2 regions of the Methylophaga sp. UBA3613 genome follow, and region 1 is predicted to be linked to the other one. Evidence: riboswitches for the same ligand, from Rfam matches in the RefSeq annotation. Region 1 holds a riboswitch; the other holds the start of a gene.

The links. Region 1 has a riboswitch for cobalamin ahead of B3S93_RS08370 (TonB-dependent receptor domain-containing protein). Riboswitches for the same ligand answer to the same signal wherever they lie in the genome.
Region 2: it holds a riboswitch for cobalamin, as region 1 does, so the genes downstream of both, B3S93_RS06980 (cobaltochelatase subunit CobN) here and B3S93_RS08370 (TonB-dependent receptor domain-containing protein) in region 1, are expected to answer to the same signal.

Annotation. Positions count from the first base shown of each region.
Region 1 covers NZ_DFLS01000006.1:453,973-469,857, reverse strand. The annotation lists gene cobT (nicotinate-nucleotide--dimethylbenzimidazole phosphoribosyltransferase) at 1-657, opposite strand, end outside; gene cobU (bifunctional adenosylcobinamide kinase/adenosylcobinamide-phosphate guanylyltransferase) at 658-1,176, opposite strand; gene B3S93_RS08400 (cobyric acid synthase) at 1,169-2,635, opposite strand; gene cobD (threonine-phosphate decarboxylase CobD) at 2,632-3,621, opposite strand; gene cbiB (adenosylcobinamide-phosphate synthase CbiB) at 3,614-4,522, opposite strand; gene bluB (5,6-dimethylbenzimidazole synthase) at 4,519-5,181, opposite strand; gene B3S93_RS08380 (cobyrinate a,c-diamide synthase) at 5,178-6,470, opposite strand; gene B3S93_RS08375 (hypothetical protein) at 6,470-7,045, opposite strand; cobalamin riboswitch at 7,101-7,303, opposite strand; cobalamin riboswitch at 7,383-7,578, shown strand; gene B3S93_RS08370 (TonB-dependent receptor domain-containing protein) at 7,640-9,469, shown strand; gene B3S93_RS08365 (O-succinylhomoserine sulfhydrylase) at 9,671-10,855, shown strand; gene B3S93_RS08360 (vWA domain-containing protein) at 10,943-12,769, shown strand; partial or broken gene B3S93_RS08355 (hypothetical protein) at 12,770-15,885, shown strand, end outside.
Region 2 covers NZ_DFLS01000006.1:141,411-157,295, forward strand. The annotation lists gene B3S93_RS06940 (LTA synthase family protein) at 1-1,052, opposite strand, end outside; gene B3S93_RS06945 (diacylglycerol kinase) at 1,052-1,423, opposite strand; gene B3S93_RS06950 (glutathione S-transferase family protein) at 1,674-2,645, opposite strand; gene B3S93_RS06955 (hypothetical protein) at 2,745-3,140, shown strand; gene secD (protein translocase subunit SecD) at 3,190-5,709, shown strand; gene B3S93_RS06965 (calcium/sodium antiporter) at 5,806-6,861, shown strand; gene B3S93_RS06970 (M48 family metalloprotease) at 6,919-7,941, opposite strand; gene B3S93_RS06975 (LemA family protein) at 7,944-8,522, opposite strand; cobalamin riboswitch at 8,716-9,023, shown strand; gene B3S93_RS06980 (cobaltochelatase subunit CobN) at 9,123-13,523, shown strand; gene B3S93_RS06985 (MotA/TolQ/ExbB proton channel family protein) at 13,523-13,969, shown strand; gene B3S93_RS06990 (DUF2149 domain-containing protein) at 13,962-14,261, shown strand; gene ettA (energy-dependent translational throttle protein EttA) at 14,360-15,885, shown strand, end outside.

The sequences.
Region 1 (15,885 bases):
TTTAATGATAGTTGCTTTATGCGAGACGCCTTCAGCATTTAGTCCGGTGCCTGGACCGGCCAATTGACTGGCTGGTAGATTCAACATCGAACAGGCCATTGCACTGGCTGCTGTGGTGTTGCCAATTCCCATATCACCGGCGATATAAAGCTGGGCGCCGTTCTGCATGCAGCATTCGACATTATGTTGACCAATCAGCATGGCTTGTTGGCATTCGGCTTCAGTCATCGCAGCTTGCTGGTGAAAGTTGGCAGTACCATTAGCAATCCGCTGATCTTGCACACCTTTAATCTCTTCCAATTCACTGACCGTGCCAACATTGATCACGTCCAGCGAAGCATCCAAATGCTTCGCCAATACGCTAATAGCCGCGCCACCACTGGCGAAATTACGAATCATTGCGGCGGTAACGGATTGTGGATAGGCCGAAATATTTTCTACCATTACACCATGATCAGCTGCATAAACGGTGATATGCACATGATCGGCTTGGGGCGTTGTGCCTTGCAGTGCTGCCAGTTGCACTGCTAATTGTTCGAGTTGACCTAATGACCCTGCCGGTTTGGTCAACTGGCTTTGTCGCGTTAACGCTGCATCTGCAGCATTTTGGTCAATCGCTTTGGCAGGTAATGTTAACCATTGGGTGAAGTCGATCATTCAGTTTCCTTTCAAAGCATGCGGCAAACCGGCCACGGTGAGGATGACATTATCCATCAGCACAGCAAGTTGTTGATGCAGGCTGCCGGCTTCATCACAAAAGCGCCGGGTCAATTCGCCCATCGGCACAATGCCCATACTGGTTTCATTGCTGACCAAAATGATGTCAGCCTGTAGAGTTGGCAAGGTCTCAAGTAATAGTTGGATTTCGTTAGTTAATAAATTCTCATCATCGGTGAGCAGCAAATTGGTCAGCCATAAGGTCAGACAATCCACCAAAATACATTTATCTGCATCGTCCTGTTGCTGCAATGCAGCGGCAAGATTTAGCGGTACTTCGATAGTAGTCCAATGAGCAGGGCGTTGCTGTTGATGCAATGCAATACGCTGCTGCATTTCACTGTCATCAGCACGAGCCGTCGCCACATAGCAGACGGCTAATTTACTGTTGATAGCGCGTTGTTCAGCCAGTCTGCTTTTACCGGATTTTACACCGCCAAGGATCAGGGTTTTAGCCATTTGCTGCCTTTAAAATAGTCAGTAGTGCTGTGGTATCCATATGCTGCTCAACCATCTCTGCCAGTCGTTCAATATCTGCTTCCCGCAAAGCATGATAATCCGAACTGCTTACGTTATTCAGTCCAGCCCATTGCAGCAAGGCATCACAGCTTGTTTGCTGTTCAAAAAGTCCATGCAGATACGTGCCGATAATCTGATTATCTTCGCTGATCGCTCCATCCGGGCCATGCGATAACTGTAGCAGCGGACGCAATAAAGCTTTGCCTTCGGTGACACCGGCATGAATTTCGTAGCCACTGATGGCAGCATTATTGAATAATAACTGTCCCTGATTTTGCCGTAGTTGTTTCTCGGCATGCAGGGTAGTGTACATATCCAGTAAGCCGAGACCTGTTTTGCAAGTGCCAGGCAAACCCTCAACGCCAGTTGGATCATCAATCTGCTTACCCAGCATTTGAAAACCTCCACAAATCCCCAGCAGTTTGCCCTCGTATCGCAGATGTTTTTGAATCGCTGCAGGCCAGCCTTGCTGTTCCAGCCATTGCAGATCAGCGCTGACATGTTTGCTACCTGGCAGAATGATCAAATCGGCTGGCGGTATCGGTGAATCTGGGCCGATAAATTGTAAGTTTACGTTTGGGTGCAGCCGTAATGGATCCAGATCGGTATGGTTGCTGATACGAGGCATGACCGGTACGATAACGTTCAGCACATTTTCGGCTTTTTTCACCTGAGTAATATTAATCGCATCCTCGGCCTCCAGATGCAGACCATGCAGATAGGGCAGAACGCCCAGAACCGGCTTGCCAGTGCGTTGCTCCAACCAGTCCAGACCGGATTGCAATAAGCTGATATCACCGCGAAAGCGATTAATTACAAAGCCTTTAACACGCTGTTGCTCAGAAGCTGACAGAAGATCCAAAGTACCCACCAAGTGAGCAAATACACCGCCACGATCAATATCAGCAACCAGGATCACTGGACAGTCCACGGCTTCAGCGAAACCCATATTGGCAATATCCCGATCGCGCAGATTGATTTCTGCCGGTGATCCGGCACCTTCCACCATTACGACATCATATTGTTTAAGCAGACGGGCATGCGATTCCAATACTGCCGTCATCGCGGTTTTTTTATAGTCGTGATAAAGGCGGGCATCCATGTTGGCAATGGCTTTGCCATGAATAATGACCTGAGCACCGGTATCACTGTTGGGTTTCAGCAAAACCGGATTCATATCGATATGCGGCGGCAGGTTGCAGGCCTGGGCCTGAACGGCCTGAGCACGACCAATTTCACCACCATCTGCTGTAACAGCACTGTTCAACGCCATATTCTGCGGTTTAAAGGGTGCGACAGAGTAATCCTGTTTGACCAGCCAGCGGCATAACGCCGTTACCAGTGTGCTTTTACCAGCATCCGATGTTGTTCCCTGAACCATTAAAGTCTTAGCTGTCATGGTTGTTCGACCTTCTGTAATGCGGTTTCCAGACGTAGCCAGTCCTGTTCAGTAGCCGGTAAGCCAAACCTTAAGGCTGCCGGTCGATCGAATAATCGACAGAGAATACCTTGTTGGGCCAGTTGATGATGAATGCTGGCAGCATGAGCGGTTTTAACCCATTGAAATAAGGCGCAACCGCCGCTGGGTGTTAATTTATATTGACCGAGCAGCTCTGTCAGTCGTTGGGCATGTTGCGGTAAATACTGACGCGATTGCTGTTGCCAGTTTTTATCAGCTAATGCCTGCGAGGCAATCCATCTGGATGCTGTAGCAATCGGCCAGGGGCCAGATTTTTCGGCTATTTTCTTTAACAAATCAGGGTGTGTGATCACAAACCCGACTCTTACACCGGCCAGGCCAAAAAACTTTCCCAGCGAACGTAAAATGATTAATCCATGCTGGCAAGGAAGTGGTGCCAGACTTTGCTCTGGTATGATATCAAGAAACGCTTCATCGACGATCAACCAGCCATTACGCATTTGCAAACGTTGTTGCCAGTTTAATAAACGTTGTCTATCAAACGTTTCACCGCTGGGATTATTCGGGTGAATAACAATCACCACATCAAACATATCAATCTGTTGATCCAGCTCAAAACTTTCCAGCGCGACCACTTCATGACCGGCTACCTGCCAGCAATGGCGATGTTCTTCGTATGCTGGTGAAAGAATAGCAACGCGACAAGCTGATCTTAATGTCGGTAAGATTTGTATGGCGGCCTGCGATCCGGCAACTGGCAGAATATGTTCACATTGATAATACGCTTTAGCCTGATCGATTAAATCATCTTCATTTTCAGGCAGTCTTGCCCAAATTTCTGCCGGGATCTGTTCTGGTACGGGCCAGCCGTTTGGGTTTATACCAGTAGATAAATCCAGCCATTCCTTTTGAGCAATGCCATATTGTTTGGCATAAGCTTGAATTCTGCCGCCGTGATTAAGCATAAATGATCCCCGTAACAATCCCTATGACGGAAAGCCATAACAACACACTGTAAGACACTAATCTTAGAGCACGCCCAATATCATTTGCTTCAGCAATATTTGACGTGCCGAGCAAGGGGCGTTGGTGCCATTCACCGTGATAACAAGCAGCCCCACCGAGTTGAACATCCAAAGCCCCCGCACCAGTGGCCATTACCGGGCCGGCATTTGGGCTGTCCCATAACGGTGCTTGCTGATGCCAGCAACTCAATGCCTTTTGAGTATTGCCAAGCAGGGCATAACTTAAAGCGGTCAGTCGGGCGGGTACAAAATTTAATACATCATCCAACCGAGCTGCCGTTTTACCAAAATAGAAAAAGCGTGGAGTTCGATAGCCCCACATGGCATCCAGCGTATTGACCAGACGGTAGGCAACCGCTCCGGCTGCACCACCGATAACAAACCAGAAAAGCGTACCAAAAACGGCATCGTTACCATTTTCCAGCACGGATTCAATCGTCGCTTTATTCACATCAATATGATCTTTATCACGACTGACAATTCGGCTGGTCAATGTTCTGGCGTGTTTGATATCGCCTTGTTGCATGGCATGCAGAATAGGCCTGGCATGGTCAAATAGACTGCGATGACCCAGGCACAGCGTTAACAGCACCACGGAAAATAAGCTGCCCCAGAACGGAATCTGGCTGATCAGGTAAGTAAGAACCGTTATTGGAACCACACAAATGACCAATGCCAGAATACCCAAAAAAAACTGAACAAACCGATGATGATGGGAGTGATTAAGACGTGCTTCGATTTTGTTCACCAAAGTGCCGAAGCCGACCAGAGGATGGAACCGTTTCGGTTCACCGACAAACCAGTCAATGATCAAAGCGCTGAGCATGATAATAAAGGTCATGACTTAGTATTGTTTTCCCAGCGGTTTTCAAAGATAAGTTCATCCAGAGGCTGACGTTGTCGCCAGTTTTCCTGCTCCAGCATGGGCTGTTGGTAAAAATCATCAACATGACCCAGACACAGAATCGCCACCGGGCAGGCCCCATCAGGAATCCCCAATAAATCGGCTAATTTTTGGGGATCAAATAAGGAGACCCAGCCCATGCCCAATCCTTCGGCACGGGCAGCCAGCCACATATTCTGAATGGCACATGAGACCGATGCCAGATCCATTTCCGGCAGGGTGCGGCGACCAAAAATATGCGACTCACGTTTATCCATCAACGAGACAACCAACACTTCAGCGCAATCCTTGATGCCTTCGACTTTCAGCTGCAGAAATTCTGTTTCACGCTCACCCAACGCCTTGGCAGTCAGCACTCTTTCATTTTCAACGATTTGATGAATAGCATTGCGGATGCCGGTATCGGTAATCCGAATCATCCGCCAAGGTTGCATCAGTCCTACGCTGGGAGCCTGCCAGGCTGCTTGAAATAATCGCTGCAGAATATCCTGATCGATTGGATCAGCAATAAAATGCCGCATATCACGACGCTCACCAATAGCGCGATATACAGCCTCACGATCCTGGTCATTAAAGCGGTATTTATCCTGACTCATGGGGTAAACCAGCGGGCAATGAGTTCAGGGGCTGACGGAAAATAAAAGTGGATATAGCTGGCGGTCAGGCGTTGTTGCTGAAACACGGCTTCACTGACTTTATTGCCATTCGGGCATTCAGCATAGATGATAGCGGCCGGTTGGGTTTCCAACATGGAATGGTGGTAGGTATGCCCACGTAAAGTGTGATTATCAAGAGTGACTTGTTGCAAAGCCAAGGCTGTCAGTCTGGCTTGTAATTTGGCATCAGCTGCCAGCACGCCACACATTTCAGCCTGATGGCCATTTTTATCAGTCAAGGAACGGCATAGATACAACATGCCACCACATTCAGCCACAACCGGTTTATTGGCATTAATGTGTTCACATATCGCCTGGCGCATCGACATATTTTGGCTGAGTGTTTCCAGATGCAGTTCAGGGTAACCACCGGGCAGATAAAGGCTATCCACCTCAGGAAGCGTTGTATCCGTTAATGGTGAAAAAAATATCAGCTCAGCCCCCATAGCGGCTAAACAATCCAGATTTGCCTGATAAACAAAGGCAAACGCTGCATCCTTAGCCACGCCGATGCGAAGATCTTTTAATAATGGCGGTAAAGCTTCAACAGGTTCGTAGTCTAGTTTGATTTGCGGTAAAACAAATTCGGGATTGAGCTGAATGCTATCTGCCAGTCGGTCCAGACGCTCAGTCAAATCCGTGAGTTCATCAGCCTGAACCAAACCCAGATAACGGCTGGGCAGACTTTCAATTTGACGAGGCATATTAGCAAGGCAAGGTAAATCGTTAGGTAAAGCGGACGTCAGCATTTCAGCATGTCTGGCACTGCCCACACGATTGGCCAGAACACCAGCCAACGTCACATCCGAACGAAAGTTGGCTAAGCCGAATGCTAAAGCGGCAAATGTTTGTGCCATGGCACTGGCATCAATGACCGCTAACACCGGGATTTCTATAATGGCAGCTAAATCAGCTGTGGAAGGCGTACCATCAAACAAACCCATCACGCCTTCAATCAGAATGATATCTGCCTGTTTGGCGGCGTCGGCAATCAATTGTCTGGAGTGAGTTTCACCGACCATCCATAAATCAACTTGATAAACCGGATGGCCGGAGGCAAATGACAGGATCATTGGGTCCAGAAAGTCTGGACCCACTTTGAAAATTCGGACCTGTTTACCCTGACGTCGATAATGCCACGCCAAGGTCGCGGTAACGGTTGTTTTACCTTGACCTGAGGCGGGGGCAGCAATAATCAGCGCAGCGCAGGTTTGCGGCTGCTGTGACATTAACGTAGCTGATTACTGCGCTGGCTCAAATTCGCAAAACGGAAGCTGATATGAATCACCGCGGCAGCAGCAATATAAAAGCTTAATTTACTCAGGTTGCCAGGATAGGACTGGACAAACCGGGTCAGATACTCAGCCATGGTTGGATCGACATAACGACCTGAAAACCAGTAAAAACCACCGCCACTGAACAGGCCGGCAACTGCGGTAACCGTCACCAGCGTCATCGCCAGTGTAAACAGAGCAGTCCAGTTAAATTGGTATTTGGATTGAAACCAGCGACCTGCCAGCCACAAACTTCCATATGCAGGCAGTAAAAAGCCATAAGATGGCGAAACACAGAAATTACTGGCGCCGCCTATGTATACCGACATCAAATCCAGCACAACAGCCAGACCTAAAAAAGCCGGAAACCACAATTTTGAGGCCAGATAAAATCCGGCGAGCATAAATACTGCCCAGGAGGCGCTGGGTAAAACGTTGATATCGGCGAAATGATGACCACGAGTCATCACCATTAATAAGACAAGAAGTGCAGCCACGATCAGTTGCTGACGTAGAGATAATAACGACATTGAGGTTCTCCGATGTGCTCACCCGCACAACTTGGTTAATAGCATTTTCGGTCAACAGACCAGGATATTTCAGGCCGGTCTCCGGACTCATGAGCGGTGTTGTCACCGGTTGAACACCTTCCCGTAATAGATACAGTGGCGTAACGTTCAACCTGAACTCATTTACCGTTGCGGGGGCAGTGTCGGGTTTATCCAATGTTTGGCTGCACCGACTTCCCGTTTCATCACTTTCGCGACACCTGAAACTGCCGACAGAATAAGGATTAGCAAGCTATATTGTCAATTTGGAAATCATTAATTGTCCTTATCAGGTTTGACGATAAGCCATGGGAGATTTAAGATGCGCGCCTCTTCAGGTGCTTTGATATCCATCAGAGTTAAACGGGAAGTTGGTGAAAATCCAACACTGCCCCCGCAACGGTAAACGTTGAAAATGCATCCAATCAGCCACTGCGTATTAATCGTGGGAAGGCGGATGTACTGGCGCAAGCCACAACGTGAGTCCGGAGACCGGCCTGAAGTTCATCACAACCGAATCGTGTTGTGTGACTTTATTAACCTGGATCGCGGGTGAGCGTATCCCTAGGAGACAATATGAAACCTTCAACAAAGGCCATGCCTTTGCGTGTCAGTGCACGACTGACTTTGGCGGCACTGGCTACTTCCACCTTCTCTGTTACGGCTCTGGCTGAACAGGAATCCCTTGATGCAATGACGATTACGGCAAACCGTATGCCCACGGAAAATGCATTGGCCCCGAATACCGTTATCACACGTGCGGATATAGATCGTTTGCAGATTAATAATTTGCCCAGCTTACTGTCACGGTTTCCAGGTATGGATATTTCAAATAGCGGTGGCTTGGGGAAAAACAGCAGTGTCTATTTACGAGGCACAAATTCAGATCATGTGCTTTTTTTAGTTGATGGGGTTAAATGGCATTCTGCTACATCAGGAGGGGCTGCCATCCAGGACTTTCCGGTAAATCAGATTGAACGAATTGAAATCGTACGTGGACCGAGGTCTGGTTTGTATGGTTCAGAGGCGATTGGTGGCGTCATTCAGATATTTACCCGGCAAGGTAAAAACCAGGATCCAACTCCCTATGCTTCGGTGGATATTGGTAGTCATAATACTAAACAGGCAAGTGCGGGCGTAAGTGGAGGTAATGAAACGACTCGTTATCATGCCAATTTCTCGCATCAATCAACCAATGGAATTAATGCCAGAGAAGAAGATAATCCGGATCATGATGGTTATCGAAATAATAGTGTTTCAGCAAAAATTGATCACGATATCAATAAGGACTGGAGTGTTGGAGCGAATTTTTTACGCGCTCAATCACAAAATCATTATGATAGTTTTTCCCTGACCGAAGATTTTTATGCTGATAATATTCAACAGGTTATGGGTGTAAATTCACGTTATCAATTCACGGATAATTGGCTAATGTCCTTTAATTTATCTGAATCCCGCGACGAGTCAGATAATTATGCGGATGGTACTGCCGATGGCACGTTCAATACTCGTCATCGGTTTTTCAGTCTGGTTAATACTTTTATGCTGTCAAAACAGCAACGTCTCAATGTTGGGCTGGATTATGATAACGATCATATTGAGGGCACGATTGATTACGATGAAACCTCACGTGATAACAAGGCGATTTTTATCAGCTGGCAGGGGCATGCAGGTAATCACAGTTGGTTATTAAGTACACGTCATGATGATAATGAAGCCTATGGGGAAGAAACTACTGGCACTGCAGAGTGGGGCTATCAATTAACACAGGCACTTCAGTTTACGGCGAATGTAGGAACTGCATTTAAAGCCCCAACATTTAATGAACTTTATTATCCAGATGTTGGTTTTTTTGTTGGCAATCCCGATTTAGAAGCCGAAAAATCCAAAAACTATGGCGTTGGTTTGTTAGGCAACACGGATTGGGGTACTTGGGGAGTTCATGCTTTCCAGAACAAAATCCGTGATTTGCTGGTGTATCAATTTCCCACCACTGAAAATGTGGCTGAAGCCAAAATTAAAGGTCTTGAGTTCGATTTGGCTACAACGCTGATGAATTGGCAGGTACAGTTCAATGCGACTGTGCTTACACCCGAAGATGAAGAAACGGGTAATAAGCTACCACGCAGAGCACAGCGCTTCGCGAATCTGCATGTTGATCGTCAGTTTGGTGATTGGTTAATTGGCGGCAGCTGGAAAGTCAGTGATTATCGTTATGATGATGCCGCTAACAACACGCGTTTAAGTGGTTATGGTCTGGTGGACTTCAGAGTGGCTTATCAGATAGATAACGACTGGTCAGTTAAGTTAAATGCAATGAATGTATTCGATAAGGAATATCAAACCGTCAACAACTTCAATACCTTAGATCGCACTTATATGTTGTCTTTACATTATCAGCAATAAGGTAATTCATTGTTGCATGCTCAGTCATTGTTGGCTGAGCATAACTGCTTAATTTCACCATTATTAATAAAGCCATTTTCCAATATTTCCTTAAATCTCTTTCCTGAGGTTTATTTCTCTAAGCCACTTAAGGATAAAGCTGGTCAGCAATAAGGCTTATCTTTTAGAATGTCAGGATTTTCCAGCTATTTCAGAGTTGTCATGACCAATCTTAAAGACAAAGGTTTTGCTACCCGCGCAGTGCGTGCCGGACAGGTAAGAACGCCCGAAGGTGAACATTCCGAACCGATTTTCCCCACATCGAGTTTTGTGTTTGATAGCGCGGAACAGGCGGCAGCACGATTTGGCGGAGATGAACCGGGAAATATCTATTCACGGTTTACCAATCCAACCGTACGTACTTTTGAACAACGCCTGGCGTCATTGGAACAGGGTGAGTCCTGCGTGGCAACAGCTTCGGGCATGTCCGCTATCCTTGCTACTTTTATGGGCTTATGCGCTGCCGGAGATCATATTGTTTCTTCACGTAGTGTGTTCGGTACGACACGGGTTTTGTTTGATAAGTATCTGAGCAAATTCGGTTTGCAGACAGACTATGTGCCGTTAACCGATCTGGCAGCCTGGAAAGCGGCGATCAAGCCCAATACCAAAGCGTTATTTCTGGAAACACCTTCCAATCCACTTAACGAAATTGCTGATTTAGCTGCATTATCGGCTTTGGCTAAGCAACATGACTGCCTGTTAATTGTTGATAACTGTTTCTGTACACCGGCGTTGCAACTACCATTAGTACTCGGTGCCGATATCGTCATTCACTCGGCGACCAAATATATCGATGGGCAAGGACGTTGTGTGGGTGGTGCGGTGGTCGGCGATGCGCAACGGGTTGGAGAAGAGGTATACGGTTTCCTGCGTTCAGCAGGCCCCACCATGAGTGCATTCAATGCCTGGACTTTTCTGAAAGGTTTGGAAACACTGGATTTACGCATGAAAGCGCATTCAGCCAATGCCAATCAACTGGCACATTGGCTGCAGCAGCAGAAACAGGTTACCCAGGTGTTTTATGCGGGGCTCGAGTCACATCCAGGACATCAGTTGGCAAAACAGCAACAATCTGATTTTGGTGGCATTATTGCGTTTGAAGTCAAAGGCGGACAGGAAGCTGCCTGGAAATTGATTAATGCCACACAGTTTATTTCGATAACGGCCAATTTGGGTGATACCAAAACCACTATCACCCATCCGGCCACAACAACTCATGGTCGAGTGTCAGTTGAGGCGCGAGCTGAATCAGGTATCAGTGATGGCATGCTACGTTTATCGGTAGGCTTGGAAAATGTTGAGGATATTCAACAGGATATACAGCGCGGTTTGGATCTGCTTTAAGCCTGACAAGTAAATAACTGAACTATCGGCATAAAACCTGCATATTGAGTCTGAAATAAAACAATTCGCGTCAGGAAATCGTCAGTAATGACATTTTCTGCCGCTTTTCAAGTCAAACAGGTTGTTTTTATGCAGAGAATATTGAAGCTATTACTGGCACTGCCGCTCATCTGGTTTGCGTTACCCGCACTCGCGGATACTAACCCAAACGCTGATGTACGCATCATTATTGATGTCTCTGGCAGCATGAAACAAAATGACCCCCAGAATCTACGATCGCCGGGCCTGAGATTATTAGGTGGGTTGATGCCGGGTGATGCTGAAAGTGGTGTCTGGACCTTTGCCCGCTACGTAAACATGCTGGTGCCATTACAAAAAGCTGATGATACTTGGCGAGAACGCGTTCAGCAAAAATCCTCCGAAATTCACTCTCATGGTTTATTTACTGATATTGAGCAGGCGCTGCAAAAAGCCACAGCTAATGTCAAAGTTTCTGATCCAGCCAAGCAACGCAGCATTATCCTGTTATCAGATGGTCTGGTTGATTTGCATCAGGGAAAAGCATCCAGCGATCAATCACGGCAGAACATCATCAATAAATTGTTGCCGCAAATAAAACAAAAAGGCTTTCGTATACATACCATTGCCTTATCTGAAGACGCTGATCACGAACTGCTTAAACAATTATCAATGGCTACAGATGGCTGGTATCACCAGGTGGATAATGCGGATGAGCTGGAACGTGTTTTTCTGCATCTGTTTGAACAAGCCACTCAACGTGACTCGGTTCCACTTGTGGATAATCGATTTACCATTGATACCAGTGTCAATGAAATGACGATATTGGTGTTTCGTGAAAATGAAACCGATGTCACCCAACTGGTTCAACCGGATCAAAAAAACCAATCATATGAAACTCATGAGCCATCAGTAAGCTGGATGCAGGAAAAACATTTTGATTTGATTACTATCGATCAACCAATGTCTGGAGAGTGGTTTATTGATGGCAATATCGATCCGGATAACAGGGTAATGGTATTGACAGATCTGCGGATGGAAACAATTGATCTGCCAAATAATATTCTTGCTGGAGAGCAGTTTGATATTGTCGCCAAATTAACCGACCATGGTAAACAGATTGATCGACAGGATTTTCTGCAACTGGTTACGGCAGAGTTAAGCACTCAACCATTGCAGGGTGAACCGATCAATAACAAAATGACCTTAAATAACCAGACGGCGACGTTTATGGCAAATTTGGGCAAGCTGTTTGACAGCGGACAAAATGATATTGTGATCACAGCAAAAAGTGATACATTCGAACGTCAGCGGCGACAATCCGTCAACGTAGTAGCGCTGCCATTTGATGTCACTGTTACTCAACTGGATGTTGATAGTCGCAGTCATCGACTGTCTATGTCTGCTGATGCCAGTATGATTGATCCTCAATCTCTGCAAATCTCTGCTTTACTCAGTGCACCAGATGGCAGTGAATTCCCCTACGAAGTATTACGGCAGTCTGAAAATGCCTGGCAGTTGACAGTGGCCGATTTACAACCTGAAACCGCTTATCAATTATCGTTGCAGATTCGGGGGGAAACTCCGGCTGGCCGTAATGTTTTTTTACAACCCAAGCCTATCCAGTTGCTTGACGAAGCAGCCGGTGCGTCACTGACAATTACTTCAGAAACGCCTATTGCTGCCGAAAAGGTTAATGATGAGCCATTTGAACCGGTGATAATAGATCCTGTTGCGGATGAACCTAATGCAGAAATACCTAAATCAACCTTCGAGCTTTCTGACACAGTCATTTTAGCTATTGGTAATGCCGTTATTGTGTTGTTATTAATAATGGGATTCTGGTTTTGGCATCGCAGCCGTCGCCGGCAGCTTTTACCTGGAGACTTATTATAAATGTCGATGACTGATCCGGTTTTTCAATGGCTGGCCTATGAGCTGGCAGCCATCTATGCTGTTTTGTTTATCTGGATGTTTATCCGTGCGCATCGCAAACATAAACGCACCAAAGCTGCAGCGGCACGTACTGCCAAATTAATCAAAAATAACTACGAGCAACGTGTGGCTGCATTAGGCAGTCAACTGAGCGAACGCTATGGATTAAGCGGTGAAGCACTGGATTCAATGGTCGAGGAATTGGTGCTACGTGAAAAAGAAATTTTTAAATCAATTGTTAATTTGTATTCTGAGCAAGACGAAAAAACACTGCATAACTTTCCTGACCAAATCACCTCGCTAACTGACGCAACCCTCAGCATTATGCAGGCTGATAACGAGCAGGATCCTGATGCCCCGGAGATAGAGGCGGTTGATGAAGAACTGGTCGAGGAATCTGCGGTTGATACTGAATTACCAGAAGAACTGTCAGAGCCTGAAGTTGATACTGAACCGGAAGAAGAACCTGTAGCAGATTTTGATGGTGTATTTGATGATGAGAATGCAGACACCATTGTTGAACAGATGGAAAAGCTTGATGACGAAACGGTTGTTGTCGAAGAGCTAAGTGATACAGATGAAAATTTTGATATTGAACTGGCAGAAAGCGAATCAGATGAAGTCGATGTCGATGATATTTTTGCTCAAAACCAGATTGTTGAGGAGTCTCTTGCCAGTGAATCAGATAATAATCCTGCTGATTCGATGACAGATTTTGATTTGGCTGCGGATGAACAGGCCAAAGAAGATGAACCAGAACCAGAACCTGAACCGGCAAGCAGCTCGATGCGGATGGCTGATTTTCTGAAGACTGACTGGAATCCGGTAATTCCTGATGTTTACGGTAAAACATCCACTGAAACGGAAGTTAAAGAAAACCAGCCAGATATTGAAACCGAGACCGAAACAGTCAGTGCTGCGACTGAACCAAAAGGTATGAAGGCCCACTTGAATAAAGCCTGGACCAATCAGGTGCCTGATATTTATGGAAAATCCACAATTCCTGTAGCAGGTAATGAGGAAATAACTGACGACGGGGCAGCATTTGAACATCAAGAACTGAAATTTCATGCTTTTGAAAGTGATGACTTAGCCTATCAAGGTCTAACTAAGGCTGTTCAGCCAGCCGATATTGAATTAGATATTGAACAAATTGACGAAGTGGATTCAGACGCAAAAGATATGATTTCGGCTACCGAAATTGATGATCTTATGCGTGCCACTGACATGTCGTTAGAAAGTGCTTCTAATGATCTTGAGCAGGAAAATACAGAGTTCGAAAACGTTATTGAAAATGATGCAGAAACCAGCCTCCCTGAAGAAAATAAATTAGCAGAATCTGATATCGATGCCATTGAGTCACATAATGAGCCTGTTGAACAGTCTGAATTAGACACTACTTTGGCGGAGTTGGATGAGTCAGTTATATCGGATCTCACTTTTGAAGAGACTGCAGAACCTTTCGAACGAACAGAAAGCATTGAACTGGCTGGAAGTGATAATGCAGCTGCCGAAACATTAGAAGAAACTCTGCAACAAAATGAAGAAGATTATCCATCTGTTTCAGAACAAGATTCGTCTATGGATGAACAGGAGATGATAGCCGAGCAGGCAGAGTCTACTGATCTAAACCAACAGCCATTTGAAGAATCTTCAGAACCTAACACTGAGGCAGAAATAAACAGCTTTGCTGAGGAGTTTGCTGAAACGGACTGGGATACAGATTTGTTTATTGAGCAAGCTGATTCCGCTGGGATGGCTGAAGCTCAAGAACCGTCTGCCAGTCAGAATGTACAGGATATCTCCGAAGCAGATCAGCCGTTTGAACAAATTGATTCTGAGGAAATTGCAGCACAGAATGCACATGAAGAACCCGTACAGCCAGAACCAACAGAATTCGAAAATATTGAAGAAACCGCATCAGTAGATGATTCAATTGCTGAGGACATTGAGTTTGCAGTGCAGGAAGGGCCGAATAGCCAGAATTCGCCAGCCAGTGCTGATGTTGAAGTTGATTTCACCGAGCAGCTTTCACCAGAAGAAAAGATGGCAGAAAACTCAATCGAACAACCCGAAGAGTTAGTGTCAGCAGACACTGAAAATGCTGAAGAAGCCTTATCAATGGATGATTTGAGTTCACCAAATATCGAGTCTGATGAACAGCAAGAATCCATTAGTCAGAACTCGGATAGTCATTCTGAAGCAGCTGAATCGCTGGAACAATTTGCATCTACTGAAATGTTACCAGAAGAATCAGCTGAAACTACCGAAGATAAAGATTCATCAGAAATTAACATTATTGAAGAAGCTTCAGACATAGCTGATTCAAATCTTGAAAGCAGTGAATCCGCTGAACCAGAAGCACCGGTTAGCCAGAATTCATTGGAAAATGTTGATGATGAGGTTGAATCAGCTGAGCAGTTTTCACCAGAGGATATGCTTGCAGAAAATTCAGTTGAACAGCCTGAAGAGTCAGTCTCTGCAGAAACTGAAAATGCTGAAGAAACTCCATCAGCCGATGATCCAAATGCAGAAACAGAAAGTCTCGAATTTGCTGAACTGGATGAGCTGATTAATGGAAATGCTCAGGTTTCCGCTGAAGAACCCAAACCCTTCGCTGAAGCTCCGCCAGCCGATATGGAACTGAATGATACGTCCTCAGCTGATCAACATAAGACTGGATCGGAGCTCAACAATCAAAGCGACTCGATTGAAGAGAGCCAAACAGAGGGCTCGGTTGCCGAAATTCAAACCGAAGCGCCACAAGATAATGAGACTGAAAGCTTATCTGAAATAATGGCGTCACAGCCAAACGATGAAGACGCAATCAGTGATAACCAAACTAAGAATATTGCGGAAAAGGCAGAAGAGCCATTTAATGAGATTGATAAGCTGCGAGCCAAACTGCGGGAGCGAACTGAAAGATTAAAAGCAGCAAGGCAGCAACGGCTAGATGAAACTCAGGCGGAGAATCCATTTACTGAAACAACATTAGAAGATTCAGCCACTCCCAATCAAAGTGTTCAGCAATCATCTCCAAACGACGCAACAGATATTGCTGCTCTTCAAACTGATCC
Region 2 (15,885 bases), 310 kb from region 1:
CGTGCAGGCGTCGGCAAATAGCCACTGATTACCGCCTCGATACCTCTCACTGATCGGGTGCCGGTGGCATAAAGCTGTTCAAACCACCAGCCTTTTTTCTTTAGGCGTTCAAGTTCAGGAGTGACAGAATATTCGCCGCCAAGCGATTCCACAAACGTAGCTCCCATACTTTCTTGCAGAATAATCACCAGATTGAGTGGCTTATCTCGCTGTACAGAGGCCTGACGGGTATTCAAGGTGGGAAATTTACGCTGAGTATCTTCATCAATCCATGGATAATTTTTATGTAGTTCCGACAGGATCGCTTCATCAGTCATCGTGCCATACACTTCAGCAGCATTGGATTCGTGCTGCATATTGTAAATCGCAAAATATACTGACCAGGCTGAGTTCAGCATAAGACTATTGACCATGGCATCCGGTGTCAGAGCAAAGCTGGACGGATTGGCAGGTCGATGACCAATAGACGATCGAATCATTAAAGCAAGTATCAGCAGCAACAGTGGCCAGGCAAGCCAAATCTTCCATACTGGCCAGGGTTTCTGATTATTGTTCAACCAGCACTGCAATAGTTTTACTGCCACGCTGCCGGAAATAATGGTGAGGGTCACTCCAATCAATAACGGCCAACGAAAACCCTGCCAAAGTGTGGCAAAGACTTCTTTTGGATAACGTAGATATTCCACAAATAAGCGGTTAGGACGCAGATCATACTGACTGATAAACGCGGGGGTAGAAGCTTCCATAAAACTGATAAGGACAATAACCAGCACGCCCCAAATCAGCACCAGTTTTTGCCAAATCTTCCATCCTAATTGATTTGCCAGTAATGGCAAGCCCAGCGCCAATGGCACAAGCAGCATACCCATCATAATCAAATCTGCACGAATTCCTTGCCAGAAAATAGTGGGCAGTGATGTCGCAGCAACCACCCTATCCCACTGCCACACGACTAAGCCTATACGCGATAAACTCAGAATAACCAAGCCGGTGAGAAGCAGCTTTATCAATATCAGATAAGGGCCAAAAAAAGACTGTAATTTAGTCATCATCAGCCTCGCACTATTAATGGCCACAAGATGGTCAGCCAGGTAGCCAGAGCGATAATGAGGGCAATAAGCACCGCCAGAGAACCATAGTCTTTGGCTCGTCCCGATAGCAGATGAGGTTCGGTGCTAATACGATCAACAACGCATTCAAATGCTGAGTTCAGTGCTTCAACCATTACCACAAGCAATAAAACCGTGATCATGGCTAGTCGTTCAACGGATGATACCTCGAGAAAGAAACTGCCAATGCCTGCAATTAATAACAGCAGAAAGGCTTGTCGAAAAGCGGTTTCATAACGCAGTGCAGCGAAAAGCCCCTGTATGGAATAACCAAAAGCATAAAGCAGCCGTTTGCATCCAGTATGTTTTTCCACAAAATTGCCCCATTACTCAAAATGAGGCTAATGCTACGACACCAATACTTAACTAAACCTTACGGAATTGAATTTTGTTTGATTAGTCAGTCTTTTTGTTTTAAATCTTGTCTAGAAGTTAATAGCATCAATTAACGGGAGACTTTATGAGATCCAAACTAACTTTCTGGCACTATCTTGTTATGGGGATTATTGCCTTTGGTTTTATTGATGCTGCGGTGATGTTTTATCTTGCCACCATGCATTGATATCAGCGTCGGGTATGTGGACGATCCAGATTTAAGATTGGCCCGGCAGGAACCACACCCGTTGGATTAATCGTTTTATGACTACGATAATAATGATTTTTGATGTGTTGCATGTTGACGGTTTCAGCCACGCCGGGCCATTGATATAACTCACGAACGTATTCAGAAATATTCGGATAATCTTCAATGCATTTCAGGTTGCATTTGAAATGGCCGTGATACACGGCATCAAAACGAATCAATGTGGTAAACAATCGCCAGTCTGCTTCGGTAATATCATTACCGACTAAATAGCGATTTTTGCTCAGACGCTCTTCAACCTCATCCAATGCATTAAATAATGGAAAAACAGCCTCTTCATAAGCCTGTTGTGTGGTGGCAAAACCCGCTTTATACACACCATTATTAATGTTGTCGTAGACATCATCATTAATGGCATCAATTTCTTGTCTTAACGCCTGGGGATAATAGTCACCGGCCTTGGCACCGATTGAATCAAATGCACTGTTGAACATACGGATAATTTCAGCAGATTCATTGCTGACCATCGTGTTCTGCTTTTTGTCCCACAACACCGGTACCGTTACCCGTCCACTGTAATCTGGATCGGCAGTGGTATAAATCTGATGCAGAAATTTCGCCTGATGCAGCGGATCTTCAATCACCCCTTCCGCGTAATCAAAGGTCCAGCCATGTTCCAGCATCAATGGATTGACTACCGAAAGGGAAATCATATCTTGCAGATTTTTAAGTTTGCGAAAGATAAGCGTTCTATGTGCCCATGGACAGGCTAAAGAAACATATAAATGATAACGACCCGCTTCAGCTTTAAAACCACCCTCTCCACTTGGACCGGCACTTCCATCAGCAGTCACCCAATTGCGGAACTGTGATTTGCTGCGAATAAATTTTCCCTGATTGGAATCTGTGTCATACCAGCGATCGACCCACTGGCCTTCCATTAATAAACCCATAAAATACCTTCCTTAAAATAGTTAGATGTTTGCTGTAATTTTCATTGACTGTTTTATTGGCGAAGCTCACAATTTGTGCACTTGATAGCGAATAAGTTCATGAAACATCTCCACACACAGCAGCTTGACCAGCACCCTGCCAATTTCTGGCAACTGTTTGTATTGCTATTTTTGCTTAATAGCCTGGCCTTTGCTGGCTGGGTAGATTTCCGTCAGGTAACGGTTTCAGCCCACTCCGGTTTTGTCGCCGAGTTCGATCAGCTTACCTTAGCTAATCAACGTGATCATTTCCGGTCCCTGTTAGATATTGAAAATCTGGCTACACCAAGTGTAGATGATGGTGATAACGAACAACACTGGCTGGTTTATTCATCTGTTCTGATACTTCCTGCTGCGGCACTATTGCTTGCTGAGGATCTGTATTATTTGACGTTACTGATTATCAGTGACGGCAAATATCATTTACCGTTAAATCGCGCACCTCCACTCCAATAATCCTTTTAAAAACTTTTTTGTTTAACGAAGCTTTCTTCGAGGATTATGTATGCGTTCATTCTATTCACGGGCTGTTTTATTCAGTCTGATTATTATTGTGGGCTTGCTTAGTGCATTGCCTAATGTGTTGCCGCAGTCTACGACACAACATTTACCTTCCTGGTTTACCGACAATACCTTTAAATTAGGATTGGATCTTAGTGGTGGTTCCCATTTGCTGATGCAGGTGGATATCGATGATTTACGACTAAATGATCATCAGCAATTAGCTGAACAGATCACAGATGCTTTACGTGAGGCAAGAATCTTTATTCAGCCAGTTTCAGTCAATAAAAACCAGCTGATTATCATCCCAAAAGATTCCAACCGCCTGACTGAAATCAAGCAAATCGCTCGTTCCTATATAAAAGATCCAAAAGGTGGTTTGGCCTTGTTTTCAATAGAGGATGACCATAATCGCTTAACCATTACCCCCACTAAAGCGCATAGCGAAAATCTTACGAAAGATGCCGTTGAACATAGCTTGAAAGTTGTTCGGCAGCGTCTGAACGAAAGCGGTCTGGTTGACCCGACTATTACTAAACAAGGTAGTGATGGCATTCTGGTGCAATTACCTGGGGTGGATGATCCAGGTTATATCCGCACCCTGCTTGGAACCACCGCCAAAATGACCTTTCACTGGGCGGCTAATGCAGAAACATCGGGTGTAATCAAAGCTCAGGGTATGACTGAAGGTGAAGTCTATACTCTGGAAGAGCGGGTGGCGCTTGAAGGTCAGCATATTAAGGACGCCAATCTGGTATTCAGTCAGGAAAATGGCCAGCCAGTGGTCAGTTTTGAGCTGGATAAAGAAGGTGCCCGGTTGTTTGGTGAAATGACCAAGAACAATATTGGCCGCTCTTTGGCGATTGTATTGGACGATAAAGTTATTACCGCTCCGGTTATCCGCAGTGTCATTGCTGGTGGTCGTGGAGAAATCAGCGGTTCCTTTACGGTGGCAGAAGCCAATGAACTAGCTTTGCTGTTACGTGCCGGTGCATTACCCGCACCACTAAACGTTATAGAAGAACGTACGGTGGGACCGGATTTAGGCAGTGATTCCATTTCGATGGGTATTACTACAGGGGTGATTGGTGCCATATTGGTATTGGTCTTTATGCTGGCTATTTACGGCAGCTGGGGTTTTATTGCCAGTTTGAGTCTGACGCTCAATATAGGTCTGATTTTTGGTGTGTTGAGTGTATTAGGTGCGACACTGACACTGCCTGGAATTGCCGGAATTATTCTGAGCATTGGTATGGCAGTTGATGCCAATATCCTGATAAATGAACGGATCCGCGAAGAAACCCGTCGTGGCAAACGTGCACTAATTGCTTTGGATGCCGGTTTCAGACGCGCTTATAGTACGATCCTGGATTCCAATATCACCTCATTGATCGCGATCAGTCTGCTGTTTATGTTTGGCAGTGGTCCAGTGCGAGGTTTTGCAGTGGCAATGGCGATTGGTCTGATTACGTCAATGTTTACTTCGATTTCTTTTACCCGGTTATTGATGGAATGGCGGGTAAAGCGGATGCCAAAACAGGCATTACTAAGTATTTCGGGTATAAAGTCGCTGGATCGTCTCAGCAATAGCAAGATTGATTTTATGCGGGGACGGTTTGTAGGTATTACCGTTTCTGCCATCCTGTCACTGGCAGCAATTGGTTTATTCTTTCAACCCGGTTTGAAATATGGCATCGATTTTAGCGGCGGCACGGTGATGGAAGTGCAGGCGCCAGATACCAATGTTGAACAACTGCGTAAAGCCCTGCAGGATAAAGGTTTTACCCAGGCAGCAATCCAGGAGTTTGGAGATAATGACTATTATCTTGTACGGTTACCTATGGAAGGAGCCGAACAAGTAGCGAGTGGTAAGGTGGTTGAAACCATCAAAACCACGGTAACGGAAATATCGGCTGATGCCAGTTTTCCGCGTGTTGAAATGGTTGGACCAAAAGTCAGTGGTGATTTCCGCGATGCCACTATTCTGGCCATTGTATTTGCCGGATTCGGCATGCTGGCGTATCTGTGGATCCGTTTTGAGTACCACTTTGCTTTAGCCGCTACATTAACCATTGCGTTAGATTTAACCAAAACCATCGGTTTTTTTGTACTGGCCGGGGTAGAGTTCAATCTTACGGCGGTTGCTGCGTTATTGGCATTGATTGGTTATTCGGTGAATGACAAAGTGGTAGTGTTTGACAGGGTTAGGGAAAATCTACGCTTAACGCCTGACAAACCGATGCTGGAATTACTTAATGAAAGTATCACTTCAACGCTGACTAGAACGGTCTTTACGTCAGTCACCACATTTCTGGCATTAATACCGATGGCAGTTGCCGGTGGCAGCGCAGTAGCTAGTTTTGCTCTACCGATGTTATTCGGTATCGTGATTGGTACAAGTTCATCGGTGTTTATCGCTGCACCGATTGTGTTTTGGATGGGCCAGCAACGCTTACGCAAAGGTCTGCCACAATTACGACTTTCTGCTGAAGAAATGCAAAAGAAACTGGACGCCATTATGTAGATAAATTCAGATTTAAATTTAAACGCTAAGTAATTAATAATTAATGCTTTATGGTGAACAAGATCTCACTGTAAAGCATTTATCAAGGATAAAAAGATGACGTGGTTGATGTTGGTTGCAGGATTAATTCTACTGATTATAGGAGCTGAATTACTGGTGAAAGGCGCCTCGCGTTTAGCAACCAGTTTCGGAATTCCCGCTTTAGTGGTTGGTTTAACGGTGGTGGCATTTGGCACCAGTGCTCCTGAAATGGCTGTCAGTGTCAAAGCGGCTTTTTCCGGTCAGGCTGAACTGGCCATCGCCAATGTGGTGGGCAGTAATATTTTCAATATTCTGTTTATTCTCGGTCTCGCGGCTTTAATCATGCCGTTGATGGTTTCACAACAATTGATCCGTCAAGACGTACCGATAATGATTGGCATCAGTTTTGTCGCGTTGTGGATGATTCAGGATGGCACCATTGGCAAACTTGAAGCAGCCATTTTGTTAGCTGGTGTTATTTTATACACGGTGTTTCTGTTTTATCAGGGCAAAAAAACGGGCATTGATGCAACAGTAGAGGTTGATGAGAAACCGGCACCGACCTGGCTAAATATATTACTAATTATCGTCGGATTAGCCTTGCTGGTTTTGGGTGCGCGCTGGTTGGTTCAAAGTGCGGTGACGATTGCCTCATCGTTTGGTGTCAGTGAAGCCGTTATTGGCTTAACCATTATCGCCGCTGGCACGTCACTTCCAGAAGTCATGACCTCTGTTGTTGCGACCATCAAAGGTGAACGGGATATTGCTATTGGTAATGTGGTAGGAAGCAATATCTTTAATATTCTGGCGGTATTGGGTTTGTCGGGTTTGTTTTCCCCTACTCCATTACTGGCAAGCGAACAGCTGATGCAGATTGATGTACCTGTTATGTTGGCTGTGGCGATTTTATGTTTACCCTTATTCTTTTTGGGAAGCACGTTAAATCGATTTGAAGGCTTCTTATTCCTGGTGTTATATGTCGCCTATGTCTGGTTTACCATTGCAATGGCCTTGTCTTTACCGTACCTCCCACAACTGCAAGCCGGACTAGTCTATGGATTGGCTCCACTGGTTGGCTTTTACGTGTTACTTTGCCTGGTAAACGATTTATTACGCAGACGCTATAATTAGTGTTAACCATTATCTCTCACTTCAAATAGGTATTATTTGGGGTGAGGGATAATTATTTTATGGAGCATTTTCTATCTCAGGCCAGCCGTTAATCTCCGGGTCAAACCCGGGTTCCAGCGCCTGTATTCGTTTTACCAAAGGTGGATGTGTAGACAGCATTCCAGACATTTTATTTGAAAGCTCGGCAAACAACATGTGCCTAGCCTCTTCCAGTTCATCATGTCTGACTTTATTGGCACCTTGTTGACTGAGGGCCCCTATTTTTTTTAACGCGCCCGCTAACGCAATAGGATCACCGGTATAACGTGTGGCATCCGCATCAGCAAGATATTCACGTTGACGAGATATCGCTGCCTGCATGATTTTTCCCATAAAAGCCCCTAGTAATCCCAGTAGAATCAGAGCAATTCCGATTAACAGTATTTGAGCACCACCTTTTCTGCCGCGCCCACCTGAATGCATCAGAATCCGTCCGACAACATAAAGTGCCATCAAGCCGTGAATCAAACCGATTACACGAAGGTTGAGCCGCATATCGAGGTTACGAATATGAGCAAATTCATGGGCGACTACTGCTGTCAGCTCATCACGATTCAATAACGTTAATGCGCCACGAGTCACGGCAATAGCCGCATTATCGGGAGAGCTACCCGCAGCGAAAGCATTAATTCCGGGTTCGTTTTCAATGATAAAAACCTGCGGTGTCTGAATGCTGGCTCCCAGCGCCACTTCCTCAACGATGTTTTGATAACGTGTAACCAAGGGATCACCGGTTATCTCGTTAATATCAGTCGCTCCCAAAGCCTGAGCAACCTTTGCACCGTCACCGCCCATGGTGACTATTTTCCAAACAGAGGTCAGAACAATCACCATAGCAACGCCGGCAGCAACCAACCCAAATAGTTGCCAGTTAACCATTAATTGTTCAGTCTGATTAATACTGTCGCCGCTCATCCTGACAGAAGCCAGCGAGGCAATCACGGCTGCAATCAACGCCACAGAAAAAATAAACAAAGTCATCATCAATCGACTTTGTTTTCGGGCATTTGCACCCAGTTGATAGCTGCTCATTGCAGCCATTTTTAAAACTCAACCTTGGGCGCGTCTTGAATCGCTTCACGGTCATCAAACTCCAGCTCTGAGGCGCGAGTAAAGCTGAACATATTGGCTAGGATATTGGTCGGAAAAGTTTCCAGAACATTGTTATATTCAAGCACCGTATTGTTGTAGCCGCGGCGCGAGGCTGCCACTTTGTTTTCAATGCTGGTCAGCTGTTCCATCAGATCACGGAAAGCACCATCCGCTTTCAGATCCGGATAAGCTTCTGATAAAGCGAAGATGCCGCCCATTGCTTTACCTAACACACCTTCAGCCTGTCCAAGCGCCAGCATTGACTTTGCATCGCCCGAGTCGGTTTGATCACGCATTTTTTCTGCTTGATTGCGGGCTTCAATTACCCCATTAAGCGTTTCCTGTTCATGCTTGGCATAGCCTTTAACGGTGCTGACCAGCTGCGGAATCATGTCGTGACGTTGCTTAAGTGTAACGTCTATCTGTTTGAATGCATTCTGGAAGATATTGCGATGCCGAACCAATTTATTGTATTCAATAATCACATATAAAATCAGCAGGCCGACAATCCCTAGTAATATCCATTCCATATTTACTCTCCTTCTATTGAATTTAATGTCGTGATTGATTATGGATTAGTTACCCATAGTATTAAACAGCTTACTGACTATGAAAGCTAAGGGCTATTAACGTTCAGCCAAATACTATCTCAAAATCACGATCAGTCTTATTAACGTATTACTGCCAATATCGCATAGTTTGACTGATTACCATTTGTCTGTATTATCGCAGGCAGTTTCAGGTGCCTTTATTGCTACATGTGATTAAGGTTAAACGGGAAACAGGTGCGCCTCTTATTTGGTTATTCCTGTACTGCCCCCGCAACGGTAAACAGTTATTTCATTGCTCTGGTCGCTATCTGCCTGATAGATCGACAGTCACTGTACTTAACAGTATGGGAAGACGAGACATGATGCCGAGGGTCTGTTTTTATCTTTCATCGCCAACATTCGTAATGGCCAGTAAAGAAAATCAGCCCCCAATATGGCTAAGCTGTAAGTCCGGAGACCGGCCCGAAGCTAACTAAGGAGTCGTGGCGGGGTGCCTGAACGTTCCGAGATTACACCCATACTGTCCCCTGCCCGCTATTTACCTAACTGGTAGCTGCTTTTGCTACGGCAGGATGTCTGATGTCTTATATTGTTAAATATCGCTTGTGTTTTCACCGACCCATTTTTCTATTTGCCCTGTTGTTTTCTCTGATAACTTCAAGTGCGTATGCCAGTGAGCATCATGTAATGGTTATTGTGTCAGATCGCTCTGCCCCGACTTTGGTCTCTGGAGCACATCAATTATTACAACAACAGCCTGATGCAGACATTCAAATCCGCACGGTCAGTCAGCTTAATGCTTTGACTGATGCTGACTTACAGCAATTAATTGATAACAGTGCAAGCATATTAGTGGTTGGTGTATTTGGCGATCCTGTGGAACGATTACTCGTTCGGCAATATAACAATGATCAAAAACGCTATGTTTTACATAGTGACCAGCGGCTTATCGAATTAAATAGCGATCCGGTTACACAATCTATTCCTAATCATATCTTGAGTGATAAAGCCTCATTAAGCACAACAACTCTGTTAGAGGCCAAACAGGTTCAATATCCCGAGTATGCTAACTGGTTACAGGCTCGTGCTTACTGGGTTAACCGTTCGACAGAGAATTCACGCAGTCTGCTGGACATGTTGCTCACAGAAGGCAGTAAAAAAGCCGAATTACAACCTGTTGGGGCTTTACGCTTTGCTTTGCATAAAGACGATAAAACTCAATGGTTAAGCCCAACTGAACTAGCCAAACAACTTGATACAACAAATCCTGTTGTCTGGTTGGTCGATCATGATACCGGCGATTTAACAGGTGAATGGAAACTGCATCAGCAGTATTGTCAGGCGCTGAACAGTCAATGTGTTTCCGTATTGGCCGCCTGGGGCGAACCCAGTGTTGAGGCTATTGAGACGATCAAAAAGGTGATGAACAAATCTTTGCCAAACACACCATGGGGAATCGTTTCTTTTCAGGACTTTGTGATTGGTGGTGGTGATGGTCGTGAGCAGGTTGAACAATTATTTACTGAGCTTAATGTTCCGGTTTTAAAAGGTATTCGTCTTAATAAATTAAGTGAGGCGGATTATGCCTTATCTTCACAGGGTATTCCTCGCGATTCGATTCATTATCGGATTGCCATGCCGGAGTTGCAAGGTGTCAGTCAGCCACAGATTCTGGCATTGACCGAGCCTGCAAAGATGGACCCACAAACCGGGGCCCAGCTGACGCAAAGTCTACCAATTAAAGAACATATAAACCGTCAGGCACTGCGCATGCAAGGCTGGCTGGCTCTACAACAAAAAGACAATGCCGATAAGCGTGTCGCCATTGTGTATTACAACCATCCCCCCGGTAGACATAATATCGGTGCTGATAATCTGAATGTGCCTGAAAGTCTGCTGGAAATATTGAATAGCCTGAAAAATGCAGGTTATCAGACTGGTGAGCTGCCAAAAGATGCGGAATCTTTGCTGGATATGCTGCAACTTAAAGGGGTGAATTTACCTGAAGACGCACAAGCATTATCAGCGATGTCCAAGGTCGCCAACACCATGACAGCGGATGAATATCAACGCTGGTTCAAACAGTTACCGGCAACTGTTCAGGCTGAAATGATTGATGGTCCTTTGGCAGCATTACAGCAGCGGATGCGTGATGCTATTGAGCAGGCACTGGCATTGGACAGTGTGACAACTCGCCAATCTCAACTCAATTTGCTAACGGCATTTATGCAGCAAACATCCACGGATCTGCATCATGCACTGGATGGTTTACGTCATCCCGGCCGCAGTCGAGCATTGGATTTATTAAATCAGCTGGAACAGGATTATCAGCAGATCATCGATGCAGCTGCTCAAGGCCATCAGCCCGACTGGCAGCATAGCGAATCCTTACATGATGCATTATTGGAAATGCAGATTGAAGGTATTCGCGGTTGGGGTGAAGTACCCGGCAAAGTGATGGTCTGGGATAATCGATTACTGATTCCCGGCGTGCAATTTGGCAATGTGTTTATCGGCCCGCAACCACCGCGTGGTTGGGAGATTCACGAAGAACTGTTGCATGCCAATATGTCTTTCCCTCCGCCACATCAATATCTGGCGTTTTATCACTATATTCAGTCGCAATTTAACGCTGATGCTATGGTGCATGTTGGTCGACATTCAACCTATGAGTTTTTACCCAAACGCAGTGTAGGTCTGGGTGAAGATGATTACCCCGCTATTATTGCCGGTGAGGTTCCGGGTCTTTATCCATATATAGTCGATGGCGTCGGTGAAGGCATACAGGCCAAACGCCGTGGACAGGCAGTTATCATCGATCATTTGACTCCCCCGCTCGCCGTCACTGAACTTTATGACGATCTGCTACAACTACGTCAGTTGATTGAAAGCGCCGAAGCTGCTTCAGATAAAGCCACACGGGATCGGGCTATTCGCAGCCTGCGTGAACAAATCGAAACTATGGGTCTGCGTAATGAATTGATCGCCAGCATGGATGAAGAGCTGCAAGTGCGTGGTGCCGGTTTCGATGAAATTGATGATGATTTTCTACTGCATGAAGTCGGTCATTATCTGACAAATTTTCAAGAGACCTTTATGCCACTGGGTCTGCATGTATTTGGCCGGGATTGGTCCGCGGATGGACTCGATACCATGATGAACTCAATTCTGGACAACACCGATTCCAGCGAGGCTCAACGTCAAGCTATCTATCAAAAATTGCAAATGTCTCCAGCGGCTGAGATTGAAGCGCTTTTGAATGGTTTGAATGGTCGTTTTATCTCTCCGGGGAAAGGCAATGATCCCATTCGCACGCCGGATGCTCTGCCCACTGGCCGTAATTTTTATGCGTTGGATGGCAGCCTGCTGCCAACCCGTGTGGGTTTTGATATCGGTCAACAACTGGCCGCACCGGTCTTGGCCGGCGAAAAGGGCAATATTGAAGGTCATGAAGTAGGCGATCGCAATAAACAAGGGGTGATTTTATGGGCCTCTGATTCAGTGCGGGATGAAGGTGCCATGATTGCGTTTGGTATGAAGCTGCTGGGTGTCCGCCCGATATGGAATAGCCGTGGCATTATCAAAGGTCTCGAACGTCTGCCATTAAATGAGGAACAACCACAGCGGCTGGATGTGTTGTTTACCACTTCAGGTTTATTCCGGGATTTATATGGCGAACATCTGGTATTGCTGGATAAAGCCAGCTTATTGGCCTTGGATGCCAGTCGGGATCTGATTATCCGTGATTATCCTGCTTTGGCTGTCGCCCTTAACGCTGCTTTGGAAGCTTTAGGTGAATGGCAACAAGGCGGCGATGAAGCGTTGGATAAAAACTTGGTGGCCGCCAATTGGGTAAATGAGGCCATACAACGGCTGGCCCAACAACCGGATATCGATCCGGCACAATTAGGTCGTGAAACAAGCCTTCGTGTATTTGGTATTGCCCCGGGGGCTTATGGTGCTGGCATTAATCGTCTGGTTGAACGTTCAGCTGCCTGGGAAGATCGCAGTGAACTGGCTGACGTATTTATCAAACGTATGGCACATGCTTATGGCAGTGGTTTGCAGGGTGAATCGCAACCGGACTTGTTCAAACAGCAACTTGCCGGAGTGTCACAAACCTTTTTGGGTCGTGCCAGTAATCTGTATGGCCTGATGGATAACAATGATGCATTTGATTATCTGGGTGGTTTTAATCTGGCGGTGGAAACAGTTAGTGGTCAGCAACCAGGCAGCGCGGTGATTAATCACAGTAACAACGATAATCTGCGAATCGATGACTTGCCACAAGTCCTGCTGGGAGAGCTGCGTGCCCGTTATCTGAATCCACAATGGATTAAGCCGTTAATGAATGAAGGTTATGCCGGTGCGCGCACCATGGGCAGTGAATTTATCGAATATCTTTGGGGGTGGCAGGTGACCAGTCCGGAAATCATTACTGACCATGTGTGGGAAGAGGTAAAAGCCGTTTATGTTGATGACAGCCTGCAATTAGGATTGGATGAGTTTTTAAGTGATAGTCATCAACAACATGTGCAAACCAATATCCTGGCAGTGATGCTGGTCGCCATAGATAAAGAATTCTGGGATGCTGATTTGAATACTCAAAAACAATTGGCCGAGCAGTTTGCTGCCAATATTATTGAAAAAGGCATTCCCGGAAGTGGTCATACCCATGCGAATCATCCAATGTATGATTTTGTGAAATCACATCTCGATGCGGATCAGGCTAAAGCTTTGGAAGCCGTATTGGCACGAAGCCGAATACAGACTTCAGAAACAGCCTCCCCTCCAACTCATATACAGGAATTACAATTGAATCAGCAGGATAGCCAGCAAATCGAGAATAGCAATCAAGCTGCTGAGGACACTACAGAAACCAGCTCCACCGATAGCAAAATGCTTTGGCTGTGGACGTTGCTGGCATTATCAGTAATCGTTGCCGCAGGATTATGGCGCGGTCGTAAAGGAGCTATGTAATGTATCCACATTTTTCACTGGAATTAATGCACCAGCTGACCGGACTGTTATTAACCCCGGTCGTCTGGGCGTTATTGTTTTTTGTCGGTTTGGCCGTATATGAAACCGGTATTGCCATTGGCGAGCGCTTCTGGGGAATCGCCCGTTTATCACAGCATTCTGATAGCCAAGCATTGATTGCTCTGGGCAAACGCCGAATTGAACGGGCCGATTTTATTACCAGACTGGCACCCATGCTCGGGTTGATGGGCACCTTGATTCCCTTGGGCCCAGGCCTCGCCGCATTAGGCGAAGGACAACTAAAAATTCTGACTACGGCGATGACAGTGGCGTTTGATACCACGGTTATTGGCTTATTGGCTGGCATGATCGGCTTTGTCATTGGTCGGATGCGTCGGCGTTGGTATGACGCTGCTTTAACTGAATTGGAACAGCAAAATGGATAAATGGCGTCGCAGTTCATTTCTCGATACCGATGAAGATCCGTTAGGTCCATTGGCCAATTTGATTGATATTGTGCTGGTATTTGCCTGTGGGTTAATCGCTGCACTGGTCGCGTTCAGTTCGGACTTACAGGATCATTTTGAAGTACAGCCGCAGGAAATCACTCTCGGTAAGGAACTGCCAACAATGCCAGATACTATGCAGCAGCAGGTGCAGGATGGTAGTGGTTACGAAGCTGTTGGTCAGGTATATCGAGATCCACAAACCGGTAAGCTGATTTTAATTGATGACTAATTTTTTCATTAAAAGATTTTCGCTCAGCCCGCGAATCCAAAAGTAATTTCAGGTAGAATCACCGCTTCTACTGAACTCCTGTTTTATTGGATTTTAAAATGGCTCAATACGTATATAGCATGAACCGCGTTGGCAAAATCGTGCCGCCAAAACGCGAAATTTTAAAAGATATTTCCCTGTCATTTTTCCCTGGTGCCAAAATCGGTGTATTAGGTTTAAATGGCTCTGGTAAGTCTACCCTGCTCCGCATCATGGCCGGTGAGGATAAAGATTATATTGGCGAAGCCAGACCGATGCCGAATATGAAGGTCGGGTATCTGCCTCAGGAGCCTGAGCTGGATGACAGCAAAACCGTTCGGGAAATCGTTGAAGAATCAGTCTCAGATGTCAAAGCCGCTTTGGATGAACTGGATGCGATTTATGCAGCTTATGCCGAACCGGATGCCGACTTTGATGCACTCGCTAAAAAACAGGGTGAACTGGAAAATCTGATCACCGCCAAAGATGGTCATAATCTGGACAATGCTCTGGAACGTGCAGCAGATGCGTTACGCCTGCCGCCCTGGGATGCCAAAGTAGCGGTGTTATCCGGTGGCGAGCGTCGTCGTGTTGCATTATGCCGGTTATTACTCGATCACCCGGACATGTTATTGCTTGATGAGCCGACTAACCATCTTGATGCTGAATCGATTGCCTGGATTGAACGCTTCCTGCAGGAATACCCCGGTACCGTAGTTGCCATTACCCATGATCGCTATTTCCTGGATAATGCCGCGGGCTGGATACTTGAGCTTGATCGTGGTCGTGGTATTCCTTATGAAGGCAATTACTCTTCATGGCTGGAACAGAAAGATCAACGTCTGGCACAGGAATCGAAACAGGAAGCCTCACACAATAAAGCCATTCAAGCTGAGCTTGAGTGGGTACGCCAGGGAGCCAAAGGTCGTCAGGCAAAATCAAAAGCGCGCTTGAAACAGTTTGAAGAAATGAATTCAAAAGAATTTCAAAAACGTAATGAAACCCAGGAAATCTATATTCCACCTGGCCCGCGTTTAGGTGACAAAGTGATTGAACTGCATAACGTCACTAAATCCTACGGCGACAAACTGTTATTCGAAGATCTCAGTCTGACGATTCCCCCCGGTGCAATTGTCGGCATCATCGGCCCTAACGGTGCCGGTAAATCTACCTTGTTCCGCATGATTACCGGTGAAGAAAAACCCGATTCCGGTGAAATCGAAATCGGCAGTACCGTGCAGCTGGCTTATGTAAACCAGGCACGTGAACTGGATGGCAAGAAAACGGTATTTGAAGAAATAGCTGATGGTGCCGATATGATTACTGTCGGAAATTATCAGACCCCTTCTCGTGCCTATTGTGGACGGTTTAATTTTAAGGGCTCAGATCAGCAGAAATATGTGAAGGATCTCTCCGGTGGTGAGCGTAACCGCCTGCATATGGCCAAACTGCTTAAAGAAGGTGGCAACGTTTTATTACTCGACGAACCGACCAACGACCTGGACGTGGAAACATTACGTGCATTGGAAGAAGCCATATTGGCCTTCCCGGGTTCAGCAGTAGTCATTTCGCATGATCGCTGGTTCCTGGATCGTGTCTGTACCCA